4 regions of the Streptomyces sp. NPDC002701 genome follow, and region 1 is predicted to be linked to each of the others. Evidence: riboswitches for the same ligand, from Rfam matches in the RefSeq annotation. Region 1 holds a riboswitch; each other region holds the start of a gene.
What was found. A riboswitch is a leader RNA that binds a small molecule or an ion and turns the genes downstream of it on or off. The one in region 1 is predicted to bind cyclic di-AMP.
Positions count from the first base shown of each region.

Region 1 (5,001 bases):
GGCTCCTTCAGCGCGATGGCGGCCGTCTACGACACGATGCGGTTCGTCAGCTGCGAGGTGGAGACCGTCTGCCTGGGGCAGGCGGCCTCGGCCGCGGCCGTCCTGCTGGCGGCCGGCACGCCGGGCAAGCGGTACGCGCTGCCGGGCGCGCGCGTGCTGATCCGTCAGCCGGCGTTCTCCGGACCCGTCCAGGGACAGACGTCCGACCTGGCGATCCAGGCCGACGAACTGACCCGTACCCGTGCACGGATGGAGGAGATGCTCGCCCGGCACACGGGGCGGAGCCGGGAGCGGATCGCGGCGGACATCGAGCGGGACAGGATCCTGGACGCCGGACAGGCACTGGAGCACGGGCTCATCGACCGGATCGTCCCGAGCCGCAGGGCGATCCACGGCGCCCACGGCGCGAGGTGAACCGCCGATGCTGCCACCCGAGTTGCCCCCGCTGCCGGCACTGACGCGGGCCGAGGCCGAGCTGATCGACCGCTATCTGGAGGTGGTCGACCTGCTCGGCCGGATCAACCCGGCACACTCGGGCGACACCTACCGCGGGCTGCGTGCGGCCCAGGCGCTGGTGGCCAGCGCCACCGCTCTGCGCGACGCGCTGACCCTGATGCACCAGAGGGGTGAACACGAGGTGCACGCGCCGACCCTGGCCCGGGCGCTGCGCGTCCTGGACGGTGAGCGCCGGGCGGGCCGGGTCGCCCTGCCGCCCGGCTCCGACACCTGACGCCTCCCCCTCGGCCCGGCGTCACGCGGGCGGGTGACGAGGTGTCCGGGCCGGATCTCAAACGAACCAGACGGCGTACCCCCGGACGGCGTAGCCGCGGCTGCCTTTTCCGGCCCCCGGGAGTTGCGCAACGTGCCTACTCCTGGGGCGGAATCGGACATTCCGATGCTGGTGCGGGGGTCCTCCAAGTCCTCGACACCCACCCGTAGAAAGGGCTGTCCACCCGAACGGGTGAGTGGTGAGTAAGCCCACAAATCGCCGATTCCGCTCGGCTTTTGGGACATCAGTGCGTCAAGATCCCTTCCGACGACAAGCCCCCGCCACAAGCGGCGGGGCGGTCCGGGCGGACGCCGAGTCCTGCCGCTGCCCGGATGACCGGTCGACAGAAGTGGATCGGCAGGAGTGGAGGACCCAGGCACGACGGGCCGCCGGAGAGATCCGAGTGGTCCTTGGGGTGAAGCCGCAACAGCGGCCGGGCAACTTCGCCAGCCCGAATCCGACAGGTCATCCTTCACAGGCGGCTGACGAAGGGTTGCGCATGACTGCGCTCAATCGTGTCCCGTCGCTGTTCAGCAGGGCCGGTACCGCATCGGCTCTCACGATCGCCGCCGTCGGCGGCGGCATAGTGGCCCCGGGCTTCGCGTCCGACGCGGAAGCGGCCACGCACGCGACGAAGGCTCTCAAGGTGGCGGCCTCCAAGAAGGGCTCCCCGTACAAGTACGGCGCCGCGGGGCCCAAGCGCTTCGACTGCTCCGGCCTCACGCTGTACTCGTTCAAGAAGGCGGGCAAGAGCCTGCCCCGTACGGCCGCGGCCCAGTACAACAAGACGAACCACATCTCCGCTTCCAAGCGCAGGCAGGGGGACCTGGTCTTCTTCCACTCGGGCCGGAACGTCTACCACGTCGGCATCTACGCCGGGAAGGGACGGATCTGGCACTCCCCGAAGTCCGGGGACGTGGTGAAGCTCCAGAAGATCTGGACGAAGAGCGTCTGGTACGGCCGGGTCAGGTGATCCGCCCACGAGGCGGCCCATCGGGATTCCCGTGGGCCGCCTCGTGAGGTGCCCGGGCATGTTGTCGGCGTGTCGTCGGCGGCGGACTGGTTACTCGTTCACCCATGGCCGAACGGCACCACCACGAGGAGCGCAACGAGACCCGCCTCGAGCGCGCCGACCGGAACTTCAACGAGCTCCTCCAGGAGCTGCGGGTCACCCAGACAGGCGTCCAGATCCTCTTCGCCTTCCTGCTGACCCTCGCCTTCACCCCCCGGTTCCCGTCCCTCGACACGTTCCAGCGCACCACGTACGTGGTCACACTGCTGCTCTCGGTCCTGGCGGCCGCGCTCTTCACGGCGCCCGCGGCGCTGCACCGACGGCTCTTCCAGCAGGGCGCCAAGCCCCAGGTGGTGAATGCCTCGTCCCGGCTCGCACAGGCCGGTCTGGCCGTGCTGGCGCTCGCCCTGTCCGGGTCCATGCTGCTCGTCGTGGACGTCGCGGTGGACCGGACCGAGGGGATCGTGGCCGGGGCGACCACCCTGGTCGTGTGCACGGCCCTGTGGGAGGTCATGCCCTACCTGCTGAAACGAGCGGCCGACAAGAGCCCGAAGGACGATTCCGGCAAGGACGACCCCCACGGCGGGTGATCTCAGTCGGCCCTGACCGGCTCCACCGGCGCCGTCCACGGCAGCATGATCGACACGGTCTTCCCGCCCTCCCGGGTGGGCCGCACGGTGAGCTTGCCGCCCCACTCCGCGGTCAGCCAGCGGATGATCACCATGCCACGGCCGTTGTCCTGCTGGACGGCCGCGGGCAGCCGTTTCGGGAACCGGGGGTGGCTGTCGGTCACCCCGATGCGCAGGTGTTCGTCACGGTCGAGTTCCATGTCCACCGTGAAGGTCGGCGAGAGCCCGAAGGTGTGCTGTACGGCGTTCGTGGCGAGTTCGGAGACCATGAGACGGACCGTGTCGGCGGCCTCCGAGTCGGCGGGAAGTCCCCATTCGGCCAGGACGTCGGTGACGTACGTACGGGCGGCGGAGACCGAGGCGGGATCGCTCGGCAGGGTGACGGAGGCTTCCTGGTGGTCTGCCATGCGACGTCGTCCTTTCCCACGGGACCGGAGGCCGACCGGAGTGCATGACTTCGGGTACGGTCCCGGACTGGTGCATGCGCCAGCGTGCCACTACCTCGGGGTTCACGGTGCCGATCCACCGAGATATGCATATATCTGTCGCTCGAAGCGGTGAACTCTGCGACGCTCGGCCCTATTTGCGTCAGCGGCCTGTTTGTCCTCTACGGTCGGCGTGACGCCGGGCGCCACAGCGTCGGCGCGACGGTCGGAAGGAGACGGCCATGCAGTACGGCCCCGCGGTGCGCCGGCGGAAGCTCGGCGCCGAACTGCGAGCCCTGCGCGCCCGCGCGGGCCTCACGAGCGGTCAGGCGGCCCGCCTCGTCGGCTGGCACCAGTCGAAGGTGAGCCGGATCGAGACCGGCCGCAGCGGGGTCAAGCCCGCGGACGTACGGCTGCTGCTGGACGCGTACGACGTCCGGGACCCGGAACTGCACGAGTTGCTCGTCATGCTGGCGGGCTCCGACGAGGACGGCCGGCAGCACTGGTGGCACGCCTACCGTGGGCTTCTGCCGTCGACGTACAGCGATTTCATCAGTCTGGAGTCGCAGGCCGACGTCATGCGCACGCTGGAGAACTCCGTGGTGCCGGGCCTCCTGCAGACGCCGGAGTACGCGCGCGAGGTGACGCGGGCCGCCGTGGGCCGGGCGCCCGGCGGCGACGACGCCTTGGTGGACGTCCTGGTGAAGGTGCGGCTCGCCCGGCAGGACGTGCTGCGTTCGAACACCCCGCTACGACTGAGTGTCGTCCTGGATGAGGCGGTGCTACGACGGACAGTGGGCGGACCGGACGTCATGGCACGGCAGTTGGAGCGGCTGAAGGAGGCCGCGCACCTCCCTCACGTGCGGATTCAGGTGCTGCCGTTCGGAGTGGGGGCGCACGTCGGAGTCACCGGGCCCTTTGTAATTTTTTCGTTTACGAACAGATCTGATCTGGATGTGGTTGTTCTCGACCACTTGACGAGTAGCCTCTATCTCGAACGGAAAGAAGACCTCCACGCCTACAGCGAGGCTTTCGACTCCCTTCAGGTCCACGCCCTTTCGCCCAAGGACACGTTGGATTTCATCGCCGGTCTGACGGACGGCGCATAAGGAGGCACCATGCCCGCCATGCCTCGGTACGTACCTTCCAGCACGCGTCTGCACGGTGTGCGGTGGCAGCGCAGCAGCCGCAGCACGGGAATGAACAACTGCGTGGAGACGGCCAGGCCGGTCTCCGGCCCCTGGGCCGGCCTGCTCGCGGTACGCGACTCCAAGAACACGTCGGGGCCCGCCCTGCTGTTCGCCCCAGCGGCCTGGGAGGGGTTCATCGACGCGCTGCGATGATCACGGCCACGGCCCGCTCGACCTGCCCGTCGGTGAGATCCGCGCGGGCGGTGAGCCGCAGCCGTGAGACGCCGTCCGGCACCGAGGGGGGACGGAAACAGCCGACGGCCAGACCCGCCGTACGGCAGTCGGCGGCCCAGCGCAGCGCCCGCTCCGGGGAGGGGGCGCGTACGGAGACGACCGCGGCGTCCGGCCGTACGGCTTCGAGCCCTGCGGCCGTCAGCCGCTCGTGCAGAGCCGTCGCCACCGCACGCGCGCGTGCGGCCCGTTCCGGTTCCCGCCGCAGCAGACGCAGGGCCGCGAGGGCCGCGCCCGCCGCCGCGGGGGCCAGACCGGTGTCGAAGATGAAGGTGCGGGCCGCGTTGACGAGGTGGTCGATGACGTGGGCCGGTCCGAGGACGGCGCCGCCCTGGCTGCCGAGCGATTTCGACAGGGTGACGGTGGTGACGACGTCGGGCGCGCCCGCGAGCCCCGCCGCCCACGCGGCGCCCCGTCCGCCGTCGCCGAGGACGCCCAGACCGTGCGCGTCGTCCAGGACGAGGGCGGCGCCGGACTCCCGGCACACGGCGGCCAGTTCCGCGAGCGGGGCCGCGTCGCCGTCCACCGAGAAGACCGTGTCGGAGACGACGATCGCGGGTCCGGTGCGCGAGTCCTGCGCGCGTGTGTCCTGCGCGCGTGTCTCCAGCGCCTTGCGGACGGCCTCGGGGTCGGCGTGGGCGACGACCTGGGTGACGCCCCGCGCCAGACGGCAGCCGTCGATGAGGGAGGCGTGGTTGCCCGCGTCGGAGACGACGAGGGAGCCGTGCGGCGCGAGCGCGGTGAC
Region 1 covers NZ_JBIAQL010000010.1:152,826-157,826, forward strand. The annotation lists gene ACFYXC_RS25430 (ATP-dependent Clp protease proteolytic subunit) at 1-414, shown strand, start outside; gene ACFYXC_RS25435 (hypothetical protein) at 422-730, shown strand; cyclic di-AMP (ydaO/yuaA leader) riboswitch at 1,069-1,265, shown strand; gene ACFYXC_RS25440 (C40 family peptidase) at 1,269-1,742, shown strand; gene ACFYXC_RS25445 (DUF6328 family protein) at 1,847-2,371, shown strand; gene ACFYXC_RS25450 (ATP-binding protein) at 2,374-2,817, opposite strand; gene ACFYXC_RS25455 (helix-turn-helix domain-containing protein) at 3,078-3,944, shown strand; gene ACFYXC_RS25460 (DUF397 domain-containing protein) at 3,954-4,178, shown strand; gene ACFYXC_RS25465 (8-amino-7-oxononanoate synthase) at 4,159-5,001, opposite strand, start outside.

Region 2 (5,001 bases), on a different contig from region 1:
GGGCGCGTTGCCGACGGAGTAGGGACGCCAGACGCCCGGTAATCGGGGGTCGCTGACACTCACGTACTGGCCCGGGACATGGGGGAGCGGCCGCTGCGGGCGGAGGGTGAGGACGGTGAGGTCGTCCCCGTGCCCGGTGCGCCCGACGACCTCCGCGTCCCACCAGGACGGCTCCCCCTGGCTCTCCGCCTGCCCCGCGCCGTCCAGCATGGCGTCCGCGATCACCTCGTACGCCTCGTCCCAGGCCTTCTCCACCTCCGAGCTCCACGCCGACCCCGACACGGCGGCGAACGCGGCGATCAGACTGGCCCCCACGGCCGTGTAGTGCTCCGGCCGCGCCAGGTACTTCCTGTGGTCGCGCCCCAGGTCCCGCAGGTACTCGTGCAGCCCCGGCCCCTCCAGGCGCGCGATGACGAGTGCCAGGGCGGTGAAGAGACGGTCCCGCTGGCGTTCCTTGTCCTCGGGGGAGTCCAGCGGGAACAGGGCGCGCACATCGGGGTGGTGCCAGAAGAGGTGCGAGTAGAAGTACTTGAGCGCGAACTCGGCCCGCCTTTCGACGACCGCGAAACTGGTCCGGAGAATTTCGGGGTCCACGGGCGCGACAGTAGAGAGCCCGGACGCCGCACGGTCAAGGGACAGTCCATTCCGGGACAGCCTCGGGTGAAATCCCGAAAAGGGGCCGAATCGGCGGCGGGTCCGGTGCGGAACCACGGGCGGTGAGCCCCGCGGCAGGACGCCGGACAGGCTCCCGCCGCCCCTCCCGATACCGTCGAGGAGTGACCGAAACACCTGCACAGCCGCCTGCGGGGCACCCCGCCCCCGAACTCTTCACCTGGGAGTTCGCAACCGATCCCTACCCGGCGTACGCCTGGCTCCGTGAACACGCTCCCGTGCATCGGGCGACGCTGCCCAGCGGGGTGGAGGCGTGGCTGGTGACCCGGTACGCGGACGCCAGGCAGGCCCTCGCGGACACCCGGCTGAGCAAGAACCCGGCACACCACGACGAGCCCGCGCACGCGAAGGGCAAAACGGGCATTCCGGGGGAGCGGAAGGCCGAGTTGATGACGCACCTGCTCAACATCGACCCGCCGGACCACACCCGTCTGCGGCGGCTCGTCAGCAAGGCGTTCACCCCGCGGCGGGTGGCCGAGTTCGCGCCGCGGGTCCAGGAGCTGGCGGACGGGTTGCTCGACGCCTTCGCCGAGAAGGGCGAGGCCGACCTCATCCACGAGTTCGCCTTCCCGCTCCCCATCTACGCGATCTGCGACCTCCTGGGCGTCCCGCGCGAGGACCAGGACGACTTCCGCGACTGGGCCGGGATGATGATCCGGCACGGGGGCGGGCCGAGGGGCGGTGTCGCCCGGTCGGTCAAGAAGATGCGCGGCTACCTCGCCGAGCTCATCCATCGCAAACGCGAAGAGCTCACGGATGTGCCCGCCCCGGGCGAGGACCTCATCTCCGGTCTCATCCGGTCCTCCGACCACGGCGAACACCTCACCGAGAACGAGGCCGCGGCGATGGCCTTCATCCTGCTGTTCGCCGGTTTCGAGACCACGGTGAACCTGATCGGGAACGGCACCTACGCCCTGCTCACCCACCCGGGGCAGCGGCAGCGGCTGCAGGACTCCCTCGCGGCCGGCCGGCCGGACCTGCTGGAGACCGGCCTGGAGGAACTGCTCCGCTACGACGGGCCCGTGGAGCTGGCCACCTGGCGGTTCGCGACCGAACACCTCAGCGTCGGCGGGCAGGACATCGCCCCCGGAGATCCCGTACTCGTCGTGCTCGCGGCGGCCGACCGTGACCCCGACCGGTTCGGGGACCCCGACACCCTCGACCTCTCCCGGCGTGACAACCCGCACCTCGGTTACGGCCACGGCATCCACTACTGCCTCGGCGCGCCCCTCGCCCGGCTGGAGGGCCGGACCGCGCTGACCACGCTGCTGACCCGCCTGCCCGACCTGCGACTCGCGGCGGATTCCGCCGATTTGAGGTGGCGGGGAGGGCTCATCATGCGGGGATTGCGCACGCTTCCGGTGGAGTTCACCCCGGTCGCGAAGTCTGGCAGGCGGTAGCAGTCGGGGCACCTGAAGGTGAGTCTCCGTCAACTTTGTGATCTTCACGTTATCTACGCTGCATCGACTTGTGACAAGAGTTCGAGTGCCTATACGTTCACCCATCAATGCGGCAGGTCTCGCCGGTCGCAGCAGTCACGAGCGCAGCTCATCGCTGTGTCCTGTGCGTATTCCTTGCTGTCACGCGAAAGGCAATCGCATGCTCTCCGGGAACGGCCGTCATCGTCGCCCCCGCCAGGCTCCGGCGCTCCTCGTCGCCGCGGGCGTGACCGGATCGGCCATCGCGATCCCCCTGCTCGGCGCGACCGGCGCGAGCGCCGCCAGCGGCACGACCTGGGACGCGGTCGCCGAGTGCGAGAGCGGCAGCTCGTGGAGCGCCGACACCGGCAACGGCCTCTACGGCGGGCTCCAGATGACCCAGGAGACGTGGGAGGGGTACGGCGGCCTCGACTACGCGCCGAGCGCCGACCAGGCCAGCCGCTCGCAGCAGATAGCCGTCGCCGAGAAGGTCCTCGCGGACCAGGGGACGACCGCCTGGGCGACCTGCGGCCTGCTCGCCGGCCTGACCGAGGACTCCGACTCCGCGAACGTCGACACCGGCCTCGCCAAGGACTCCGCCGACGCGCCGTCCGACACGGACGGTACGGAGGAGAGCGGCGGCACGAAGTCCGACGCGTCCCTGGACAGCGGTCCGGCCTCCGTGGGCGACTCCGGCTCGGGCGCGCAGAGAACGGACAGCGGCTCCACGGGCGGTACGAAGAAGACCGACGACTCGGACAAGTCCGCCCAGAACGACGACGCTTCGACCGAGGTGGACACCGAGGGCTCCGGCCGCCACCGCGGTGGCAGCGCCGAGGCGGCCGACACCGCTCCCCGCGCGGACGACTACGCCGGCCGGCACGCCTCGCGCGGGGACAGCGACTCGCGCGTCCTCGCCCCCGAGGGCTCGTACGTGGTCCGCAACGGGGACAGTCTCTCGGCCATCGCCGACTCCCAGGACGTCAAGGGCGGATGGAGCGAGCTGTACGCCGCGAACAAGGACACCATCGGCGCCGACCCGAACCTCATCATCCCCGGTCAGAGCATCGTCGTCGACGACACGGCGGCCGCGAGCAAGTAGTGACCAAGGCGCCGAATCGGGCCAAAACCAGCGGTAGTTCGCGGTGAATGTCCGATTTGGTGAAGTGAGAGATGGATCTCAACCACCCTGATCGTCTTTGAAATTCGGCGGACCGCATGTCTACGGTCGTGACCGCTCGCCATTGGTGGGCCCCGACGGTCGCACGCCGAATCCTGCCAACGGCCGTACGGGAACAGTCGTCGCGTAAAGCGCCGTAGGCAGGAGCGGGGGACCCAGGTAAGTGCCGGACCCGGTCGTCGGGACGAGACCGGGCACGGCTTGGGGTTAAGCCGCGTGACAGCAGTGTCGCGCGGCCGGGCAACTCACTCGGCCCGAACCCGACAGCTCACCTCGCAGGCGTCGGTGAGGGGATCGCTTCATGCTGCTTTCGAACAAGGGCAAGCACCGCCGTCCGTCCAAGGCCACCCGCATCGCCACACTGGCCGGCGTCACCGGTGCCGCCATCGCCGCCCCGCTGATGGCGGCCGGCAACGCGTCCGCCGCGACCGCCTCCGAATGGGACACCGTCGCCCAGTGCGAGTCCGGCGGCAACTGGTCGATCAACACCGGCAACGGCTACTACGGCGGCCTGCAGTTCTCGGCCTCCACCTGGGCCGCGTACGGCGGCAACGCGTACGCCTCCACCGCCGACCAGGCGTCCAAGTCCCAGCAGATCGCCGTCGCCGAGAAGGTGCTGGCGAGCCAGGGCAAGGGTGCCTGGCCGAGCTGTGGCGTGGGCCTGTCCGGCGCCTCGACCGGCAACACCGCTCCCTCGGACTCCGGCTCGTCGAACTCGAACGGCTCCGGCCAGAGCACCTCGCAGCCGCAGCAGCGGCAGAACACGCAGCCCGCCGAGGAGCGTGCCTCGCGTTCGCAGGAGCGGCCGGCCGCGAAGAAGACCGTCGAGACCCCGACCGGCAAGAAGGTCAAGAAGGGTGACGGCGAGTACAAGGTCGTCAAGGGTGACACCCTCAGCGAGATCGCCGACAAGAAGAACGTCAAGGGCGGCTGGGCGAAGCTCTACAAGCTGAACGACGACATCGTCGACGACGCCGACTTCATCTTCCCGGGCCAGCAGCTGCACCTCAGCTGACCCCGGCGGTCGCGCCCCCTCGGCGGGCCGGACGTCGTCCCGGGTCGGGGTTCTGGCCGCTCGGCCCCGGCCCGGCCGGCGATCGCGTCCACAGCCGCGTCGCGACTGAACCACAGCGCTCTCACATCCGTGTCCTCCATGGTGGAGGCCGCGTGAGGGCCACCCCCGTCCCCCACGGGCTCCCCGCTCCGGTGCGTGTTCCCCCGTACGCACCGGGGCGGGGCTTTTTCTGTCCCCGTCTTTGTTCCGTTCGGAAACAATTTCCTCTCGGTTCCGTCCACGAGGCGGCCGGGGGCCCGGTGACGCCCGGCAGCCGGTTAGGCTCATCCCGCGGGGCCACCACGGCCTGCACCCAACCGGGCCTCCGGCCCGGCACAGCTTGCGTCACATCCCAGAAGGAGATGCTCGTGCCGTCCATCGACGTCGTCGTAGCCCGGGAAATCCTGGACTCCCGAGGCAACCCCACGGTCGAGGTCGAGGTCGGCCTCGACGACGGCAGCACGGGTCGTGCCGCCGTTCCGTCCGGCGCCTCCACCGGTGCCTTCGAAGCCGTCGAGCTCCGCGACGGGGACCCCAACCGCTACCTCGGCAAGGGTGTCGAGAAGGCCGTCCTCGCCGTCATCGAGCAGCTCGGCCCGGAGCTCGTCGGTTACGACGCCACCGAGCAGCGCCTCATCGACCAGGCGATGATCGACCTGGACGCCACCGACAACAAG
Region 2 covers NZ_JBIAQL010000003.1:706,234-711,234, reverse strand. The annotation lists gene ACFYXC_RS11585 (globin domain-containing protein) at 1-594, opposite strand, end outside; gene ACFYXC_RS11580 (cytochrome P450) at 777-2,072, shown strand; gene ACFYXC_RS11575 (transglycosylase family protein) at 2,272-3,192, shown strand; cyclic di-AMP (ydaO/yuaA leader) riboswitch at 3,393-3,567, shown strand; gene ACFYXC_RS11570 (transglycosylase family protein) at 3,572-4,285, shown strand; gene eno (phosphopyruvate hydratase) at 4,693-5,001, shown strand, end outside.
Region 2: it holds a riboswitch for cyclic di-AMP, as region 1 does, so the genes downstream of both, ACFYXC_RS11570 (transglycosylase family protein) here and ACFYXC_RS25440 (C40 family peptidase) in region 1, are expected to answer to the same signal.

Region 3 (5,001 bases), on a different contig from region 1:
CGTACGCCGTCGACACCGTCAACCAGGCCCGGATCACGGCGCGTTGGATCGTCGAGGCGGCCAACATGCCCGTCCTGCCCGAGGCGGAGGAGCTGCTCGCCGCGCGCGGTGTCACCGTCCTGCCGGACGTCGTGGTCAACTCCGGGACCAACGCCTGGTGGTGGTGGACGCTGTTCGGTGACATCGGGGCCGACGCGGACGAGGCGTTCGCGTACACGCGGCGCTCGATGCGCGCCCTGGTCGACCGGACGCTCGCGCGCGCGGAGGCCGACGGCACCACCGCGCGCGCGGCGGCGCACGCCATCGCCGCGGAGCGGCTGCCGGTGATCGCCGAGCGGTTCGGCTGGTACCGGTGACGGTCCCTGCGCGGCCGGTAACCGCCCCTGCGGCGCCGCCGCGTCCGGCCGGGCCATAAGGTTGCCCGGTGGCAAGAGTGCGGTTGGGAGTGGCGGAGCGGCGCGAGGAACTGCTGCGGTCCGCCGTCCGGCAGATCGAGGAGCGCGGCGTGTCCGCGGTACGGATCGCCGACGTGGCGAACGCGCTCGGGGTGAGCAACGCGCTGGTGCTCTACCACTTCTCCACCAAGGAGAAACTGGTCGCCGCCGCGTTCACGTACGCGGCCGAGGACGACCTCGCCCGGCTGCGGAAGCTGCTCGGCCGCCGGACGACGGCGCTGCGGCGGCTGCGGGCCGCCGTGCGGTGGTACGCGCCGACCGGGCAGGCCAAGGGCTGGCGGCTGTGGATCGAGGGCTGGGCGGTGGCGCTGCGCGAGCCCGTGCTGCGGGACGTCACCCGTGACCTGGACCGGCGCTGGAAGGCCGCGCTCACCGAGGTGATCGCCGAGGGTGTGGCCGGGGGCGAGTTCCACTGCCCGGACCCGGCCGGCACGGCGCTGCGCCTCACCGCCCTGCTGGACGGGCTGGCCGTGCAGATGACGGCGTACCCGGGCGCGGTGTCCCGCGCCCGTACCCAGCGGTGGGTGGACGAGGCGCTGGCCCGGGAGCTGGGACTGGAGCACGAGGCGCTGCGGGCGCCGGGCGCCTGAGACGGCGTACCCGGGACGCGTCGGCGTGGCGCTCGGGCCGGTCGCGGCGGCGAGGGGTGGCCGCTGTCGCCCGGCACACCGGTCGAGCGACACCGGCCACCCCTCGGATCTCCGGCCTCCCGCGGTGTTCAGGCCACCGCTTCGATCCACGTCTTGATGTCGCCCGGCGAGAGGCTTCCCTTCGCCACCACCCGGTCGCCCGAGGACTCCCCGCGCAGCCGCCGGCCGATCCACGGCACGAGGTACTCGCGCGCCCACTGGATGTTGTCCCGCCGCACCTCCGACGTGCCGCGCGGCGGCAGCGGGGGCCAGGGCTGGTCCGGGTCCGCGGGCACCTCCAGGCCGAGGACCTGCCCGGCGCGCAGGGCGACCCGGGTGTGCCCCTCGGGCGACAGGTGGAGCCGGTCGCCGTCCCAGGCCCGCCGGTCCTGGATGGTCCTGAGGGACCACAGGTCGAGCACCGGACAGCCGTACCGGTCGGCGATGGCCCGCAGATGCAGGTTGTACGTGGCGATCTTGCCGCGCATGTGCCGGAGCACGGGTACGCCACGGGTGTCGAAGCCGGTGGTCACGAGGACCGTGCCGACGGCCGACGTGAGGTCCGCGACGGCGCGTTCATAGCGTTCGGCGACCTCGTCGGGGTCGGTGCCCGGCCGGATGATGTCGTTGCCGCCCGCGCAGAAGGAGACCAGGTCCGGAGCCAGTTCCCTGGCGCGCCGCAGCTGGTGCGCGACGATCTGGTCGAGCAGCTTCCCGCGGACCGCGAGATTGGTGTACCTGAAGTCGCCCTCGGGCCGCCGGTCCGCGAGCAGCACCGCGAACCTGTCCGCCCATCCGACGTACGCCCCGTCCGGGCCGGGGTCGCCGACGCCCTCGGTGAAGCTGTCCCCCACCGCCACGTACGACCCGATCGGTGATCTGTTGTCGTTCTTCGAATCGTCTGCCACGTCGGCCCATGATTCACCTTCCGGTGTGAGCTACGCGACCGTAGGAAGGGGTTGACGACCGGTGAGAAAAGCCACGCGTCAAGTGTTGGTCAACCCCGGAATAACGGGCGCCTACACGAATCGTGCCGCGGCTCCCGGACACCGGCGTCACGGCATGCCGAAGGCCGGACCCCGGGGATCAGGGGGTCCGGCCTTCGGAACGGACGAGCCGGGCGGTACGGCCCGCGACTGCGGGCCCGGTCTCAGAGGGAGACGCCCTTGGCGCGCAGGTAGGCCAGCGGGTCCACGTCCGAGCCGTAGCCCGCGCCGGTGCGGATCTCGAAGTGCAGGTGCGGACCCGTGACATTGCCCGTCGCGCCGGAGAGGCCGACCTGCTGGCCCCCGGTCACGGTCTGACCGGCCGAGACGGAGAGGGAGGACAGGTGGGCGTACTGGGCGTAGTGGCCGTCGGCGAGCCGGATGACGACCTGGTTGCCGTACGCGCCGCCCCAGCCGGCGGAGACGACCGTGCCGGCGCCGACGGCCTTCAGGGAGGTGCCGGTGGGAACCACGAAGTCGACGCCGGTGTGGTAGCCGCTGGACCACATGCTGCCGGACATCTTGTACGGGGTGCCGACCGTGGGGCTCGCGACCGGCAGCGAGAAGCCGGTGGCGGTCGCGGTGGCCGCCGTCCTGGACGCCGTGGTCGTCGTCTTCTTGCTCGGGGCCGCCTTCTTGTCCGTGTCCGTCTTCCTGTCGGCGGACTGGCCGGACCCGGAGGTGCTGGAGCCGGTGCTCGGGGTGGCGGCGGCCTTGCCGCCGAGCGCGAGCTTCAGACCCGGGTGGATGAGCGACGGGTCACCGCCGATCGAGGTGCGGTTGTCCGCGTACAGCTTCTTCCAGCCGCCGGTGACGTCCTGCGTGTCGGCGATCTTCGACAGGGAGTCGCCCGACCGCACGGCGTACGTCCTGGTCGTGACCTTCTTGGCCTCGCCCTTTCGCGCTTCGGCCTTCTTCTCGGCGGCCGGAGCGGATTCCGGGGCTTTGCCCGCGGCATTCGAGGTACTCGGGACGGAGTCGGCGGCGGACTGCGGAGTCGCCGCGTGCGCTCCGGCCGCGCCGAGGAGCGGCAGGGCCAGTGCGGCGCCCCCGGTTCCGGCGGCGGCTATGGAGCGAGTGAGACGCTGGGCCTTGGGACGGCGGTGCTTACCCTTCGCGGGCATGACGAATTCCTCTCCGGCGCCTGCGAGGTGAGCTGTCGGGTGCGAGCTGGAGATGCCCGGCCGTGCTTGCGCGCGGCTTAACCCCTAGCCGTTCCGGAGACCGGAACAGGCGTCGTACCTGTGGGTCCCCCGCTCCTGCCTCGTACGGGTGAGTGCGGATTCCGGGCGGCGGCAGGATTGGGCGTCCGTCCGGATTGGAGGTGAACGTAAGCGACATGGAGAGGCGGGAACAACCTCTGGGGTTTCCTGTGTGCTCCGTTTTCTTGATCCCAGGTGTGCCTACCCGTCACCGTGTGTGAACCGGGGGACCGCCGCGTCCGCTGCGCCCCAGGAAACAAAGCGGACTTACGCGAGCATGGCGACAGCGGAACGTCACGACTATGACACTGCTCACCACGGCCGCCCCAGGAGCCCTCACCCGAGGGCGAGTTGGAACGAAAGCTCCATTACGGACACAACAGTCACATGCGACGCAGTCGGATAACTGCCGCATCCAGGTCCCCACGCAGCCCCGTCCGCACCCCGTGGTGCAACAGCACCGCACCCCGGTGCACTTCGCCCGTTTCGAGGCATTCGTACGACGCCCTCGCGTCGAGGCCGCGCAGCCTGAGCGGCGGAAGCGGTTCACCGTAGTGCTGCGCCTGGAGCCAGGCCAGGACGACGACCTCCGCGCCACGGACGTACTGCACGGCGCTCAGGCCGCCCTCGGGCGCCCGCAGCCGGTACAGGTCACCACCCTGCACGACGGGCCGGATCTCCTTGTAGAGCTCCACCCAGCCCCGCGCCTCGGCCAGTTCCCCGTCGCTCCACCGGGTCAGGTCGCCGCCGACTCCCAGCACGCCGGTCATCGCGCTGACGAACCGCAGACGCAGCGAGCTGACGCGTCCGTTGAGCTGCGTGTTCGGGCTGTCGGTGACCCAGGCGGCCATCACCCGCGCGGGATGCACCTGGCTGAACCCGTGCTGGATGGCGAGCCGGTCGAGCGGGTCCGTGTTGTCGGATGTCCACACCTGGTCCGTACGGGACATGATTCCGAGGTCGATCCGGCCGCCGCCGCCCGAGCAGGATTCGAAGGCCACTCCCGGATGGGCCGCCCGCAGCCGGTCCAACAGGGCGTACAGAGCGTGCACATGGTCCACCCACAGCCTCTGCGGGTACGCCTCGCCCGGCCAGCCCGCGTCGGTGAAGCAGCGGTTGAAGTCCCACTTCACGTAGTCGATCGGGGCACTGGAGAGCAGCGTGTCGAGCTGGTCCCACAGGTACTCCTGGACGTCCTCGCGGGCGAGGTTCAGGACGAGCTGATTGCGTAGCTCCGTCCTCTTCCGTCCCGGTTGGAACTGCACCCAGTCCGGGTGCGCGCGGTACAGGTCGCTGTCCGCGTTGACCATCTCGGGCTCGACCCAGACACCGAACCGCATCCCGAGCCCGTGCACGTGGTCGCCCAGCGGCTTGAGGCCGCCGGGGAAGCGGTCCGGATTGGGCGTCCAGTCCCCGAGCCCGGCCCGGTCGCTGGTGCGCGCCCCGAACCAGCCGTCGTCGACCACGAACAGCTCGACCCCCATGTCGGCGGCCCGGCGGGCGAGGGCGCGCTGTTGCTCCTCGGAGATGTCGAACTCCGTGGCCTCCCAGGAGTTGTAGAGCACGGGCCGGTATCGGTCCGCGTCCGGGATCACGTACGCGCGCTGGTACGCGTGCCAGGCGCGGCTCGCCCCGCCGAAGCCGCCGTCGCTCCACAGCCCCGCGAAGACCGGGGTGACGAAGCTCTCCCCCGGCTCCAGTCGCAACAGGCCCGAGTCGTCGTACCCGG
Region 3 covers NZ_JBIAQL010000002.1:614,636-619,636, reverse strand. The annotation lists gene ACFYXC_RS07050 (Glu/Leu/Phe/Val dehydrogenase dimerization domain-containing protein) at 1-356, shown strand, start outside; gene ACFYXC_RS07045 (TetR/AcrR family transcriptional regulator) at 425-1,045, shown strand; gene ACFYXC_RS07040 (SGNH/GDSL hydrolase family protein) at 1,174-1,992, opposite strand; gene ACFYXC_RS07035 (peptidoglycan DD-metalloendopeptidase family protein) at 2,235-3,194, opposite strand; cyclic di-AMP (ydaO/yuaA leader) riboswitch at 3,199-3,355, opposite strand; gene ACFYXC_RS07030 (alpha-galactosidase) at 3,656-5,001, opposite strand, start outside.
Region 3: it holds a riboswitch for cyclic di-AMP, as region 1 does, so the genes downstream of both, ACFYXC_RS07035 (peptidoglycan DD-metalloendopeptidase family protein) here and ACFYXC_RS25440 (C40 family peptidase) in region 1, are expected to answer to the same signal.

Region 4 (5,001 bases), on a different contig from region 1:
CGAGGGGACGGTCGCCGAGGGGGGCGCGAGGGGGTGCGGACCGGGCCGGCGGGGTGGCCGATATGTCATGGGATCGGCCCCAACTGCCGGGGCCTGAGGGGGCGTACGGTGACCTCTGTGACGGCCGAGGTGCCGGACGACGTCCGGTTCCCGTCGAGTCGCTGGGGCATTCGATCCGTATTCTCTGATCATGGCCCCACCGAATGCATATTCACTCATCGCCACTGACCTGGACGGGACGCTGCTGCGCGGCGACGACACCCTCTCGGACCGGTCACGCGCCGCGCTGGCGATGGCGGTCGGGGCAGGTGCCCGGCACCTCGTGGTGACGGGGCGCCCGGCCCCGCGCGTACGTCCGCTGCTGGACGAACTGGGCAGCCAGGGGCTCGCGGTGTGCGGACAGGGCGCGCAGTTGTACGACGCCGGCGCGGACCGGATGGTGTGGTCGGTCACCCTCGAACGCGAGCTGGCCGAGGTGGCTCTCGGCAAGATCGAGGCGGAGGTCGGCGAGGTGTACGCGGCCGTCGACCAGGACGGGGTCGACGGCCTCACCCTCATCGAGCCGGGCTACGAGATGCCGCACCCGACGCTTCCGGCGGAACGGGTGCGACGCCGCGACGACCTGTGGACGCGGCCCATCAGCAAGGTGCTGCTGCGGCATCCCCTGCTCTCCGACGACGCGTTGGCGACCGCCGCCCGCGGAGTGATCGGTTCCCTCGCCACCGTCACGATGTCCGGTCCCGGCACCGTCGAACTTCAGCCATGCGGCATCACGAAGGCGACGGGGCTCGCGCTCGCCGCCAGGCGGCTGGGCCTGACGCCGGCGCAGACCATCGCCTTCGGGGACATGCCCAACGACATCCCCATGTTCGACTGGGCCGCGCGCGGCGTAGCGATGGCCAACGCCCACCCCGAGCTCAAGTCCGTCGCCGACGAGATCACCCTCTCGAACGAGGACGACGGCATCGCGGTGGTGTTGGAACGGATGTTCTCGGCCGACCGCGCCGACCGCGCCGACCGCGCCGACCGCGCCGACCGCGCCGACCGCGCCGACCGCGCCGAGCAGGCCGAGCAGGCCGACCCGAGCGACCGGGCGGGTCGGCGCGACGGGGCCGCCCGGCCGACCGGCGCCCTCGTCGGCAGGCAAGCCGGTCGCGGGGGCGGCCGCCAAGCCGGACAGGCGGGACAGGGCGCCGGACAAGGGGCCGGCCGGAACGCGGCTCCGGGCGCCGTCGGTCAGTAGGCCCCGAAGACGTTGTCGATCGAGCCGTACCTGTCGGCGGCGTAGTTGCACGCCGCCGTGATGTTGGCGACCGGGTCGAAGGGGTCGAGCGACGTGCCGCTCACGTGGTAGGCCGCGAAGGTCGGGTCGATGACCTGGAGGAGCCCCTTGGACGGCGTACCGGCGGCCGCGTTGGAGTCCCAGTTGTTCATGGCCTGCGGGTTGCCCGACGACTCGCGGATGATGTTGCGGTGGATGCCGTCGTAGGTGCCCGGGATGCCGTGCTGGGCCATGACGTCCAGCGACTCCCTGATCCAGCCGTCGAGGTCGTTCGTGTAGGTCTTCGCGGCGGCCGGGGTGACGGCGGATGTCTTGGCCGCCTGGGCGGTCTTCGCGGAGGAGCCGGCGTTCTTCGTGCCCACGGTCAGCTCGGTGCCGGGGCGGATGAGTGCCGGGTCGCTGCCGATGACCGCGCGGTTGGCCTTGTAGAGCTTCTTCCAGTCGCTGGCGGTGTGCGCCTTGGCGATTTTCGACAGCGTGTCGCCCTTGACCACCTCGTAGGTGACCAGCGAGACCTGCGGGACCGCGTTCGGAGCGGCCTGGGCCGCCTGCGCTGTCTGCGCTGCCTGGGCCGGCTGTGCGGCGTGGGCTCCGGTCGCCCCCACGAGGGGGAGCGCGAGCGCGACTCCGCCCGTGCCCGCGGCGACGATGCCACGCGTGAGGGTGTTCGTTCGGGGACGGCGGTGCTTACCTCGTGTGGGCATGACGAAATTCCTCTCCGACGCCTACGAGGTGAGCTGTCGGGTTCGGGCGGGAGATGCCCGGCCGCGTGCGGTACGCGACTACACCCCTAGCCGTGCCGATATCCGGTCCGGCGACTTACCTGGTTTCCCCGCTCCTGCCGTACGCGAGTGAATGGATGGCTGGTGTTCCGGGCGGTGGCAGGATTAGGCGATCCGTCCGGAGTGACGAGAACGTATGCGAGAGCACATGTCGCGAACAAGCCCCGAATTCGCGCTCGGACGGCTACGACCAGCCTCGGCTGGGACACATCTCTTGATCCATGCGGAGGGCGAAGTTCAACTTGCCTTTCGCGAACGGAAGTCGGTGGCCCGGACAAAATGATCAGTTCGGGCGGACGTGACCCAATTCACTGATTCGGATGCCGAATCAGCGAAACAACTTGGCAATTCGGACAAGTGGGGCGATCGGAATGGGTGGCCTTTCTTCCCCCGTGGTGGACCGGGAATGTGCCCGGTCTTTCGTGATCATTCGGTGCGCGCGTGAACTCGTCCGGCCCGCAATGGAATTCGTCCGGCCGGAATCCGGAGTGTCCAGAACGGGGCCTCGATGCTGGGGAATTCGGGTCGCGTGAATGCCGGACGAAGTGCCTGGCCGTGACCGTGACGGCGGATCAGGCGGCAGGGCCGGGGGTACGGCATGGGCGCGTGGGGCTTTGGTTCCGCCCTCGGGGGGAACGCGGGGGGCGTGGAGTGATCGGCGCTCTTGCCTGAAAGCGTGCCTCTTTCGAGATGTATCGGTCATATAAGGTATATCGGCAGATCAAGAACATACCTTCCGTGATCCGATACCGACCGGCCTGGCCGATGGGGCAAAAGGGACCAGGTGGAGCGTGTCCGGCAGGGCGAGGGCGGGTGACGGGCGGGCGCTCATCGTGATCGAAAGACGACCGGATACGCTGACTTGAGTGCCAGCAGCGACACATCGACAAACACCTACGGCATCCACAGCACCTACAGCACCTGAAACACCCAGAACATCCAGAGACCGCCGTTGAGAGCGTCAGCAGACAGGAGACCCTCGTGACCGTCGTCGGGCCGTTCGGGCTGAGCGTGCGGGACCAGGCTCTCGAAGCCGATGTCCAGGCCGGACTGGCGGCTGTCGAGGAGGGACTGCTCGAGGCCACCAAGAGCGACGTCCCGTTCATCACGGAGGCCGCACAGCACCTCGTACGGGCGGGCGGCAAGCGGTTCCGCCCGCTGCTCGTGATGCTCGCCGCCCAGTTCGGTGACCCGTACGCGCCGGGTGTCGTGCCCTCGGCGGTCGTGGTCGAGCTGACCCACCTCGCCACGCTGTACCACGACGACGTGATGGACGAGGCGGACGTGCGCCGTGGGGTGCCCAGTGCCAACAGCCGGTGGGGGAACTCCGTCGCGGTCCTCACCGGTGACTTCCTCTTCGCCCGTGCCTCGCACATCCTGGCCGACCTGGGCCCCGAGGCCGTACGCATCCAGGCGGAAGCCTTCGAGAGACTGGTCACCGGCCAGATCCTGGAGACCGCCGGACCGCGCGACGGCAGGGACCCGGTCGACCACTACATGGACGTGCTCGGCGGCAAGACCGGCTCGCTGATCGCCGTGGCCGGACGGTTCGGCGCGATGATGTCGGGCGCCGACGAGACGGTCGTCGACGTGCTGACGCAGTACGGAGAGCGGCTCGGCGTCGCCTTCCAGCTCGCCGACGACGTACTGGACATCGCGAGCGACTCGCACGAGTCGGGCAAGACGCCGGGCACCGACCTGCGTGAGGGCATCCCGACGATGCCCGTGCTGCGGCTGCGTGAGCGGGTGGAGAGGCTCGGGCTCGCCGAGGACATCGCCCTGTCCGAACTGCTCGCCTCGGACCTGACCGACGACGCCCGGCACGCGGAGGCGCTGGCCAGGCTGCGCGTCCACCCCGCGCTGGACCAGGCCCGCCGCGACACCGTGCGGTACGCGGAGGACGCCCGCGCCCTGCTGGTGCCGCTTCCGGAGTGCGACGCGAAGGCGGCCCTGGTGGAGCTGTGCGACGCGGTGGTGCACCGGGCGGGCTGACCCGAACGGCGACGGACCGGCGGCACGCCGGGAAGATCCCGTACGGGGCCGACCACGGCTTCGTGAACCGGTGGACACAGGTTTCACCGGGCTTCGGCGAGATACACGGACGGCGTCCGCCCCACCCGACCCCTACGGGTCGGGGGAGGCGCCGTCCACCCGTGTCATACCGCAGGTGTACACGGAGTTGGCTCCGAGGTCTGACGCTTTCCGGCGGCCGATTTGGTCGGATGGGACACACCACTTCACAGGAGTTCGGGTGACAATGGCGGCCAGGGGTGGACGAGTGCGAGGACGGTAAGCCGCCGCCGACGACGGAGGTAGGGCACACATGGCACCGTACGAATCCGACGACAGCAGGACCGGGGACGAGGCCGACGACATGCGCGCCGGCCGGCGCAAAGCCGCGCGGTACGTCGTTCCCGTCGCGGTGGTGGGGGTGGCGGCGGCGACCATCGGGCTGGTCCCGGCGTTCGCGGGCTCCGGCGATCCCGACCTGCCAAAGGTCAGCGCCCAGCAGCTCATCGAGAAGATCGCCGCTTCGGACGTACAGCAGCTGTCCGGCACGGTGAAGATCAGCACGGACCTGGGGCTGCCGGACCTCGGCGGCCTGGAGAGCAGCCTCGGCGGTGCGACGGGCGGTGGGCGCGACGGCTCGGGCTCGTCCGCGGACCCGTCGTCCAAGCTGATGGAACTGGCGTCCGGTACGCACACACTGCGCGTCGCGGCCGACGGCGAGGACAAGCACAAGCTGTCGCTCCTCGACAAGGCCGCCGAGTACAGCGTGATCCACAACGGCGACGAGGTGTGGGCGTACGACAGCGCGTCGAACGAGGCGTACCACGTGCAGGGCGCCGCCTCCGCGGGCAAGGACACGAAGGACAGGTCCGAGGACGTGCCCGCCACGCCCAAGGAGCTGGCCGACGAGGCACTGAAGGCCGCCGA
Region 4 covers NZ_JBIAQL010000019.1:117,194-122,194, forward strand. The annotation lists partial or broken gene ACFYXC_RS33530 (HAD family hydrolase) at 191-991, shown strand; gene ACFYXC_RS33535 (LysM peptidoglycan-binding domain-containing protein) at 1,237-1,986, opposite strand; cyclic di-AMP (ydaO/yuaA leader) riboswitch at 1,992-2,157, opposite strand; gene ACFYXC_RS33540 (polyprenyl synthetase family protein) at 3,046-4,056, shown strand; gene ACFYXC_RS33545 (outer membrane lipoprotein carrier protein LolA) at 4,388-5,001, shown strand, end outside.
Region 4: it holds a riboswitch for cyclic di-AMP, as region 1 does, so the genes downstream of both, ACFYXC_RS33535 (LysM peptidoglycan-binding domain-containing protein) here and ACFYXC_RS25440 (C40 family peptidase) in region 1, are expected to answer to the same signal.